DNA from 3 places in the Streptomyces sp. NPDC056231 genome. Region 1 is predicted to be linked to each of the others. Evidence: riboswitches for the same ligand, from Rfam matches in the RefSeq annotation. Region 1 holds a riboswitch; each other region holds the start of a gene.
What was found. A riboswitch is a leader RNA that binds a small molecule or an ion and turns the genes downstream of it on or off. The one in region 1 is predicted to bind cobalamin.
Positions count from the first base shown of each region.

Region 2: linked by a shared signal. The riboswitch ahead of ACNPQM_RS00720 (prenyltransferase/squalene oxidase repeat-containing protein) and the one ahead of ACNPQM_RS12300 (ABC transporter substrate-binding protein) in region 1 are both predicted to bind cobalamin.
Region 3: linked by a shared signal. The riboswitch ahead of ACNPQM_RS22350 (CbtB domain-containing protein) and the one ahead of ACNPQM_RS12300 (ABC transporter substrate-binding protein) in region 1 are both predicted to bind cobalamin.

Region 1 is NZ_JBLVKW010000011.1:105,193-108,457, reverse strand. Features, by position in the region: gene ACNPQM_RS12305 (FecCD family ABC transporter permease) at 1-777, opposite strand, end outside; gene ACNPQM_RS12300 (ABC transporter substrate-binding protein) at 774-1,760, opposite strand; cobalamin riboswitch at 1,799-1,922, opposite strand; gene ACNPQM_RS12295 (hypothetical protein) at 2,203-3,030, shown strand; gene ACNPQM_RS12290 (ISAs1 family transposase) at 3,027-3,265, opposite strand, start outside.
Region 2 is NZ_JBLVKW010000001.1:158,023-161,287, forward strand. Features, by position in the region: gene ACNPQM_RS00710 (aldehyde dehydrogenase) at 1-205, opposite strand, end outside; gene ACNPQM_RS00715 (MBL fold metallo-hydrolase) at 484-1,524, shown strand; cobalamin riboswitch at 1,556-1,690, shown strand; gene ACNPQM_RS00720 (prenyltransferase/squalene oxidase repeat-containing protein) at 1,797-3,065, shown strand; gene ACNPQM_RS00725 (SCO2322 family protein) at 3,107-3,265, shown strand, end outside.
Region 3 is NZ_JBLVKW010000029.1:33,502-36,766, reverse strand. Features, by position in the region: gene ACNPQM_RS22365 (tetratricopeptide repeat protein) at 1-43, shown strand, start outside; gene ACNPQM_RS22360 (GNAT family N-acetyltransferase) at 223-795, shown strand; gene ACNPQM_RS22355 (CbtA family protein) at 863-1,633, opposite strand; gene ACNPQM_RS22350 (CbtB domain-containing protein) at 1,662-1,880, opposite strand; adenosylcobalamin (AdoCbl) riboswitch at 1,884-2,032, opposite strand; gene ACNPQM_RS22345 (histidine phosphatase family protein) at 2,159-2,737, shown strand; gene ACNPQM_RS22340 (Asp23/Gls24 family envelope stress response protein) at 3,224-3,265, shown strand, end outside.

The sequences.
Region 1 (3,265 bases):
TGACACCAGCACGAAGACGCCGCCCCGGAAGCGTCCGGGGTCCAGGCCGAGGCTGCGGGCCCCTTCCTCCCCAGTAAGCAGCAGATCCAGCGGACGGGCCAGACTGATCAGGAGTACGGCCCCGACGCCCAATACTGCGGCGGGCAGCGCCAGTTGGTCCCAACGGGCGCCACCCAGGCCGCCCAGCGTCCAGAACAGGATCGCCCGCACATGCTCGGCCCGGGAGGACAGCACCAGGATCAGGCTGGTGAACGCGGACAGCACGTACTGGATCGCCACCCCGGCCAGGATCAGCCGGCCCGTTGTCATGGTGCCGCCGCGCCGGGCCATCGCGTAGACGGCGACCAGCGCGGCCATGGACCCGGCGAACGCGGCAATGGGCAGGGCCACGTCGGTGGCCGCCCCGGCGCCGACCCCCATCACGACGACCACGGCAGCGCCCGCTGATGCCCCGGACGAGGCGCCCAGCAGAAACGGATCGGCCAACGGGTTACGCACCAGCGCCTGGAGCACCGTGCCCGACAGGGCCAGCCCGGCGCCGACGACGGCCCCGAGCAGCACCCTGGGCAGTCGCACCTCCCACACGATCGTCGGGTACGCACCGGTGCGTTCACCACCCAGGACCGTACTCAGTACCTCGCCCGGCGGAATCCGTACCGGGCCGAGCGCCAGACCGGCCACCGCCGCCGCGAGCAGCAGCACCGTGAGAACGCCGATCACGACGGGGGTCGAGCGGAGGACGGACTTCGGACCGGGGCGGGCGGACTCCGCGCTCACGGAGTGCCGGGGTGCAGCTGCCCGGCCAGGCCCTGCACGGCGTCGGCGACCCGGACACCGAGCACGGCCGAGGACAGCGGGAGTACCGCGAACTTCTTATTCTTGATCGCCGGCACGTCCGCGAGCGCCGGATCGTTCAGCAGCCGCTTCTTCTTGGCCGCCACCGTGGTGCCTCCGTAGTCGTAGATCACGACCACCTCGGGCTTGCGCTTGATGACCTGCTCCCAGGACACGTCGCCGAAGGTGGCGTCGAGGTCCGCGAAGACGTTCCTGCCCCCGGCGAGCCGGACGATCTCGTTGCCGATGCCCTTACCGCCCGCGGTGAACGCGGAGCTGTCGCCGGAGTCGTACACGAACACCGAGGGACGCGAGGAGCCCTTGAGCTCTGCCTCGACCGTCGCGATCTTCTGCCGCTCCTCGGCAAGCAGATTCTTGCCGCGCTCCGGTACGCCGAAGACCCGGGCGACTTGGGTGATCTCGGTGGCGAGCTGATCGATACCGACCTTGCCCTTGGCGCAGTTCTCGATGTTCAGCCGGGTGTTGATGCCGTCCTTCTGGAGCCCCGCCCGGTCCCGGCCCTTGGCCTTGTCGAAGGCGCTGCTGTACCCGCCGTAGACGAAGTCGGGGTTGGCGCCGAGCAGCACCTCCTTGGAGGGGTACTCCTTCGCGAGCACCTTGGTTCCGGCGTACGCGGACCGGTACTTCGGCAGGATGCTGTCGTCCAGGTAGGCCGTCCCGGCCAGCCGGTCCTGAAGCCCGAGGGCCAGCATGACCTCGGTGACGTGCTGGTTCATGGTGACAGCCCGCTTCGGCGGGGCGTCGAAGGTCGTCCTCGTACCGCAGTTGGTGACCGTGTAGGGGAAACCGTCGGCGGCCGGTGCGGCTTCTGCCTTGCTCTCGCCGCCCGTTCCGGAGCCGCAGCCGGTGAGCGGCAGGAGGAGCAGCGGTATGAGTGCGAGTGGTACACGGCGGATCCGGGGCATGGCCGAGCCTTTCCGGGGGATGTCCTCGTCCCCTGGGTCGTACGAGAAGGCGGCGCGGCCAGTATCTGGCTTCCGGGCTGCTGCAGCCCGGTCACAGTGGCGGGACCGTACCGGATTCACACCGGTTTCCTGACGCACGTCGCCTGAGTTTCGAAGCCCATTCTGTCAGACCGTGTATTCCGGCAGGGCCTGACCCTTGCACTACCGACCATGGCCGGCCCTGGACGCCGATGTCCGCGACGACGACCGGTAATGCGGACGGTTACGCTCGGAACCGCAGGCTCGAACGCTCTCGCGGGTCTCTTTCCTCACCAACTGGACGTGGGACAGATGCGGTTCGCCACGGAAAGTTCGTCCAGGCCCGGCCGGTTTTGGGCATTGGGCCGGACTGCGAGCCTGGCTGACGGCGCACGAGGACTTCGCCCAGCTGCCGCCTGCATCCGTGACGGTATGGGACCGCTATCTCGCGTACGGGACCGCGCTCGGCGTCACCAGCTTGACCGGCCGGCTCCTTGGCTTCGACTCCGGAGACCGGCGACGCGTCTGGTCCTCATACGGAGGGACCTGGCGCCCGGTGCGGATCCGCTACCCGCGGCTGCGCCCCGGCTTCGGCGGCTCGACGATCCGGCTGCTGCAGTTGGCGGCCGCGGCGGGCGTGGTCGCGGTGGGCCTCTGCGCCTTCGCGATGCTGCGGCAGCCCGACTGGGCGGTCGCAGTCGACGCGCACAGCGGCGGCTCGCTGCGCCGGCCGGGACTGGTGCTGAGCGCCGGCTGGGTGGGCAGCGCGCTGCTCGGCCTTGTGGTGGCCGGCAAGTTCAGCCGCTGGACACTGCTCGTGGCGTTCCTGGCGATGATGCCCGGCAACTTCGCGAGCGGCAGCCACGGCTGGTTCAGCGATGCGGCGGCCCACGAGGGGCCCCTGCTCGGCGAGTTGGCGGCGATCGCGGCCTTCGGCGTGCTGGCGACGTACTTCCTGGCACTCGCCTGCTTGGAGCGGCGGGAGCCCGACACGATCACCGGTGAGGTGCTGCGGATGGAGTCGCGCAAGGGCAAGGAGGTGGCCCGGTTCCTGGCCCTCGACGAGGGGAACACGGACGTGACCACCGCCTGGGCGCTGCCCGCGGCCTCGCAGGGCATCGCGACCGGCGCCCAGGTGCGGCTGAGGGTCTCGCGGGGCACCCGCACCATCCGCTCCGCGGAGCTGGTGAGGGCCGCGATGCCGGAAGGTGACCGAGCGAAGGCCGCCAAGCAGGACGCCTCTCAGTGCTAACACCTCCCGGTGCCCCTCATCAGGCAGGTTCCGCCGGTGCGGGCCCCAGGGCCTGGATCGCGAGATCGATCGCGGCGGTCAGACGCTCGGTGCCGTGGCCGGCGCGTTCGCGCACCCGCAGGCCGTGTGAGGGGGCGGCGAGGGTCGCGGGCGTTGCGGCGGAGGCCGGCCGCGATGTTCTTCACTCCGGCCGCGCGGAGGGGTCCGATGGTGAGGTTGCGCCAGGTGACCATGG
Region 2 (3,265 bases), on a different contig from region 1:
CCAGGGACGCGCGCGGCCAGGGCCCTTCGTCGAAGGCCCGGCGGGCAGCGGTGACGGCCCGGTCCACATCCGCTTCGCAGGCGTGCGGCACCCGGCCGATGACCTGCTCGGTGTGGGGCGATATCACCTCGATGACGTCCCGGCCGAGCGGATCGACCAACTCCCCGCCGATGAACAGTTTTCCGTGTTCCACAAGCTCGGTCATGGCTGCTGCCTCCCGCGACCCGGCACGTACCGACTCCGCACCTGACTTCACACCTGACTCCGTGTCAGAACTGATATCAGTTCCAGTTCCAGGAGTCCACGCATCGGACATCCACCACATCTTCCCCTTCGATCCGCGGTGACCGGGGGAACTACGTTCCCTCGCTGACCCGTTGACCCGAAACCGATAGCCGTCCTGGGCTACTAATGGAACGAGTTCTCGTTACAGTGGGCGTGGCGCAACACAGCCGCGGGCGGGGACGGGAGAGGGGAAGCCCCATGACACAGGTGACCGAGCACGGTGGCGGCGTGTGGTCCATCAAGGTCCCGATCCCGGACAACCCGCTCGGCCACACCCTGGTGCACGTCCTCGACACCGATCGCGGGCCGGTCCTCGTCGACACCGGCTGGGACGACCCCGACGCCTGGGACACCCTGGTCGCCGGAGTCGCCGCCGCGGGTGTGGACATCGCCGGCATCCACGGCGTGGTCATCACCCACCACCATCCCGACCACCACGGACTCTCCGGACAGGTCCGCGAGGCGTCGGGGGCGTGGATCGCGATGCATGCCGCGGACACGGCGATCGTGCGCCGTACCCGTGAGTCCGAACCGGGCACCTGGCTGACCTACCTGGCGGCGAAGCTCGCCGCGGCCGGCGCACCCGAGGAGCACCTCGCCCCGCTGCGCGCCGCCCGCACGGGCGGCGGCCGGATGCGCACGCTACCCGGACTGCGCGCCGCCCTTCCGGACCGGGAGATCGTCCCCGGCGAGCTGCTCGACCTCGCGGGCCGGCGGCTCCGGGCGATCTGGACGCCGGGCCACACCCCCGGCCATGTCTGCCTGCACCTGGAGGAGGACCATCCGGCCGATCTGCCCGGCCGCGGCCGCCTCTTCTCCGGCGACCATCTGCTGCCCGGGATCAGCCCCCACATCGGGCTGTACGAGGACCCGGACGACGCGGCGGTCACCGACCCCCTGGGCGACTACCTGGACTCACTGGAGCGCATCGGCCGGCTCGGGGTCGCCGAGGTGCTGCCCGCCCACCAGCACGCGTTCACGGACGCGGCGGGACGCGTACGGGAACTCCTCGACCATCACGAGGAGCGGCTGACCGGACTGCTCGCTCTGCTCGCCACCCCGTTGACGCCGTGGCAACTGGCCGAGCGGATGGAGTGGAACCGGCCCTGGGAACAGATCCCGTACGGCTCGCGGAACATCGCCGTCTCCGAGGCGGAGGCCCATGTGCGCCGGCTGGTGAAGCTGGGGCGCGCGGAGGCGGTGCCCGGCAGCGGGCCGGTGACGTACGTCGCGGTGTGAGGCAGCCCTCCGCCCGAGGTGAGCGTGCTACGTCCCGGTAGAGTGTGCGAGTCGTCATCATGCCCGTTCAGGGGGAAGCCGGTGCAAATCCGGCACTGACCACGCAACCGTGAGCCGCCGACACAGCGGTGAGTCGGGCTGCCCTGTCCGCGGTCGTGACCGGCTCGCGTCACCGGAACCCCGGTGACCGGCACCGTCGAGGAATACGGGGCCGGAGCCTGGTGCCTGTGTGTGCCTGTGCCCGGTTCCCCACAGGAGAGGCCCAGCCCGCCATGACCGTACGCCGCAGCGCAGCAGCGCTCGCCGCCATCGCCACCGTGCTCTGTGCGGCCGCTGCCCCGGCCGCGGTCGCGGCGCCGTCTCCCTCCCCCACCCCGTCCGTCGCGCTGCCCTCCGGGCTGTACGGCACCAAGGACCCGACGTACGACGGGGTCTGGCGGCAGTCGCTGGCGTTCCTCGCCCAGCGCGTCGAGGGGGTCGTGCCCGCGACGAAGTCGGTGGACTGGCTGATCGCCCAGCAGTGCGCGAACGGCGCCTACGCCTCGTACCGCGCCGATGTCTCCAAGGCGTGCGACGCCAAGACCACGCTGGACACCAATGCGACCGCCGCCGCGGTGCAGGCGCTGGCGGAGGTCGGCGGGCACGGCGACATCGTCAACAACGGCGTCCGCTGGCTGAAGTCCATCCAGAACGAGGACGGCGGCTGGGGCTACAACCCGGGCTCCCCCAGCGACGCCAACTCCACCTCGATCGTGATCGGCGCGCTGGCCCGGCAGGGCCAGCGGATCGGCGACATGACGAATCCTGGCGGCAAAACCCCGTACGACGCGCTGCTCGCTCTCGCGATCCCGTGCGGCGGCCCGGACGGCGGCGCGTTCGCCTACCAGCCCGACAAGGGCGGGAAGCTCGCCGCGAACGCGGACGCCACCGCGGCCGCCGTGCTCGGCTCGATGGGCAAGGGGATGGCCGCCGGAGACAACGCCGCGGTCGCAGGCAAGCCGCCGGCCTGCCGGAAGGGCGACGTCGTCAAGCCGGAGCAGGCCGCCCGGAACGGCGCCTTCTACCTCGCGGACGCCCTCGCGAAGAACGGCAACCACCTGAACCTGCCGCCGATGCCGGGCGCCGACGACACCACCCCGCAGCCCGACGTCGGCAACACCGCGGACGCGGTCGTCGCCCTGGCCTCGGCCGGCCACAAGAACAAGGCGGCCGGCGCGGTCGGCTGGCTGCAGAAGAACTCCAGGAGCTGGGCCGAGGAGGGCGGCCCCGCCGCCTACGCCCAGCTGGTCCTGGCCGCGCACGCGACCGGCGCCGACGCCCACGACTTCGGCGGCGTCGACCTGATCCGGGAACTGAACGCGAGCGGACCCGCGCCCGCCGCCGTCATCACGCCCAGTGAGACCCCGGACGACTTCTCGGCCGAGGCCGGCACCAGCGACGACGCCGGTCTCGGAGTGTGGTGGCTGGTCGGTATCGGCCTCGCCGCCGGTGCGGGTATCGGCTTCCTGATCAGCAGCCGCCGGAAGCCCCAGCAGCCGTGAACCGAGCGGGAAATCGTGCGGGGAATGCGTTCGGCGGACGGGTGGCCGTCGCGCTGCTGCTGGTGCTCGGCGCCGCTCTGACCGTGCTCGGCGCGGGCACCGCCCATGCGGCCGGCTACCGCTACTGGTCGTTCTGGGAGGGCAAGGGGTCCGGCTGGGCCTATGCCACCCAGGGCCCCTCGCTCGTCCGGCCCGCCGAC
Region 3 (3,265 bases), on a different contig from region 1:
GGCGGCGATGTCCGGGGACTTCGGGGAGGACGTGAGCAGCTGAGCCGGCGGGGCTTCGGGACGGACGCTGTCCGGCGGAGAAGCCCCGCCCTCCTCACGCCGCCTCAGGCGGTGGGCCGGGTCGGCGTGCGCATGCCGACCCGGCCGCCCACTCCTTCCGACAGCAAAAACTCCGATAATTCCGGTGCGCCGAACCTCGCCGCCGTGATAGTCCGACGAGTCATGAGAGATCTTCTGACACCTCGACTCGTACTCCACCCGCTGAGTCCCGCCGAGGCGGAGAACATCGTGGCCCGCCGTCCGGGGCCGGGTGCCCTATGGGCACCGGAGTACCCCGGCGACGGCGACGCGGCCGGGGCCCGGCATTTCCTGGAGCACTGCGCCGACACCGGCAATCCCCAGCCGTTCGGCGCCTACGAGATCCGCCTCCGTCAGGACGGACACACCATAGGCGGAGTGGGCTTTCACGGCGTTCCGGACGCGGAGGGGCAGGTGACAATCGGCTACGGCCTGACCCCTGCGGCGCGCGGCAAGGGGTACGCCTCCGAGGCGCTGCGGGCACTGCTGGAGTTCGCCCGCGGCGAGGGTGTCGCCGCCGTGATCGGCGATGCCGACCTCGACAACATCGCGTCCCACCACGTCATGATGGCAGCAGGAATGCGCTTCGTCAGGGCGGACGACCGGCTGAAGCACTTCTTGATCGACTGGTCGGACACGCCGGAGCCATCGGAGGCGTCGGACACAACGCATCCGACGTACGTGACTGAAGCGACCGACGCGACGGACGCCGCATAGACGGCAGAACCCACCGGGGCATCCCGGTGGGTTCTGCCGTCATACGGCCGACGAGTCGGCCGGCGCCTCAGCTCGCAGCGGCGGCCGCGTGGGACGTGGGACCGTCCCCGGCCGTCACTGCGCCGGCCTTGGGCGCCAGCAGCCGCTCGGTCAGATAGCCGAAGACCAGACCGAAAGTGGTCCACAGCGTGGCCTGAACGGCGAGGGTGGCAAGGCGGAACTCCCACAGCAGACTGGCCGGGAAGTCCTTGCCGACCTCGTTGAACGAGGGCAGGAAGGCGTAGGCCAGCCCGATGACGAGCACATAGGCGGCGGACGCGGCGATGGACGCGTTCCAGTTGCCCAGGCGGGGAGCCAGCCGCTTGCCCAAGATGACGGCAGCGACGGCCAACAGCACGCTGAGGGCGACCATCAGGAAGAACAAGGTGGTGCGTTGGCCGATCGTGTCGGGATTTCCGACAGCCGGCGGATTGGCCGGGTATTTGAGGAACGGCACGACGTACACGGTCAGCAGGGCGCCGAACGCGATCAATGCGGCCGTGGCTCTCGGGCCGAACCTGCCGATGCGGCCGAGTGCGTAGCAGAAGACCAGCGCGGCGATGCCGCCGATCGCCACGCCGAAGACCAGGACACCGGTGGCGAGACCCGCGGTGGACTGCATGGTACGGCTGACGAGTTCCTCACCGCCGTGCTCGTGACTGTGAGCCTCTTCGAGCGCGATCGACGCGTCCACCCGGGATTCGCCGAGGAAGTAGGCGACGGCAAGAGCGAGCGCGCCCGCGGCAAGTCCGGCCAGCATGCCGCGGACGAGCAGCGCTCTGACAGATATGGAGTTCATGAACGGTTCCCCTGAGGTGTGCAGCGCGTCAGTGGCAGGGGAAACCGAGCAGGTGACGGCCGTCGTGGACCCACTCGTGGACACCTTCGCCGGAGATGACGGCGGTGGCACCCTGCTCTGCGCCGACGAAGTACAGCAGAACGAGCATGAGAATGCCGAAGAAGACCGCCCACGGGGCAATGGCCTTCAGTGAGATGGGGGTGATGGCGGGGGTGGCGACGGTTGCGGGGGCAGCAGTCTGTGCCATGGCAGAACCTCCTGAGGGAACACGCGTCCCGATCGTGGTGCCTGAGACGACGGTGCCGGGTCTGACTTCCCGCAGGAGTACGGGTTCACAGTGGCGCGACCGTGCCGGATTCTCACCGGACTTCCGTCACACCGTCGTCATGTTCGTCGCGACCATACCGCCTGCGGGCACGCGCCGCCATGGCGCCGACTGCGGGGCCGGGAGGCCCGGATGCCATGGTGTGCTTACCCGAAAGGCCACAGTTCAGGGAGTTGACACCGGTGTTGACGGTGCACGTGATGTTGATCTCACCGGCGCTCAATGCGGCGTTGCGTGAAGCCCGTTTCGACGGCGACGCCCCGCTCGACGCGTCCGGTGTCCGGCGGGCGCGTGCGGCCGCTGCCGCGGTGCCTCCAGCCGATCGCCGGGTGTGCGGAGCGGACGAACGGTGCGCCGGGACCTCCGAGGCGTTGGGGCTGCACTCCGAGCCCGAACCGGTCCTCCACGGCTGGAACTTGGGGCGCTGGAGCGGGCAGCGGCTGGCGGAGGTGAGCGAGGCCGAGCCGGAGGCGGTGTCGGCCTGGCTGTCCGACCCTTCGGCGGCACCGCACGGCGGCGAGTCGCTACTGGACCTGTGTGCGCGAGTGGGCGGCTGGCTGGACTCGTTGCATCGGGACGGCGCCGGGGACGGCCGCCTGATCGCTGTGGTCGAACCCGCGGTGGTGCGCGCCGCGATCGTGCATGCGCTGGGCCTTCCGCCGCAGGCGTTCTGGCGGTTGGACGTCGCCCCGTTGACACTGACAGAGCTCAGCGGCCGGTCCGGCCGCTGGAACCTGCGCTGTGGCCGGTCCTTGAACACCGGAACCGACGCCCCGTAACCCGTCGCCCGCCACCGCCGGACCGGCCCGCCCTGCCGGTGACGTCAGGTCACAGCATCCCCGACGACCGGTCGGGCTGTCCGAGTTCGTCAACGGTGCGACCGAAGCGGTCGTGGAGGCGGAGCCCAGGATGGTGTAGGCCCCCGAGGTTCGCCACCTGTGGCAGGAAGACCACGATCGGAGTGTGGCGCAGCAGCCGTCCCACTGGACGAAGAACACCGCAGCGAACCGCAACGGCCCTGCCACCGGTGCATCGTTGGGCCGACCTTTCGTCTGCGGTCACCAGCGCAGCGGACAGACGGTGGGCGGGCGAGCCGTCTCCGTGACGAACCGCGGAATCCCACCCATCCCCTCTGCGGCGGACCCGCCCGTGAATCCGCCCGTGAATCCGCCCGCATACCCCTATCACTCGCGCAATGTTGACAAATGGTACGTAAACTGGCCAAAGCGTTCGAATCCACCTTCTCGTCGGAAGGGCGACCGGCCATGACCGATCAAACGCAGGTGAAACCCGAGACCACCCGCCCA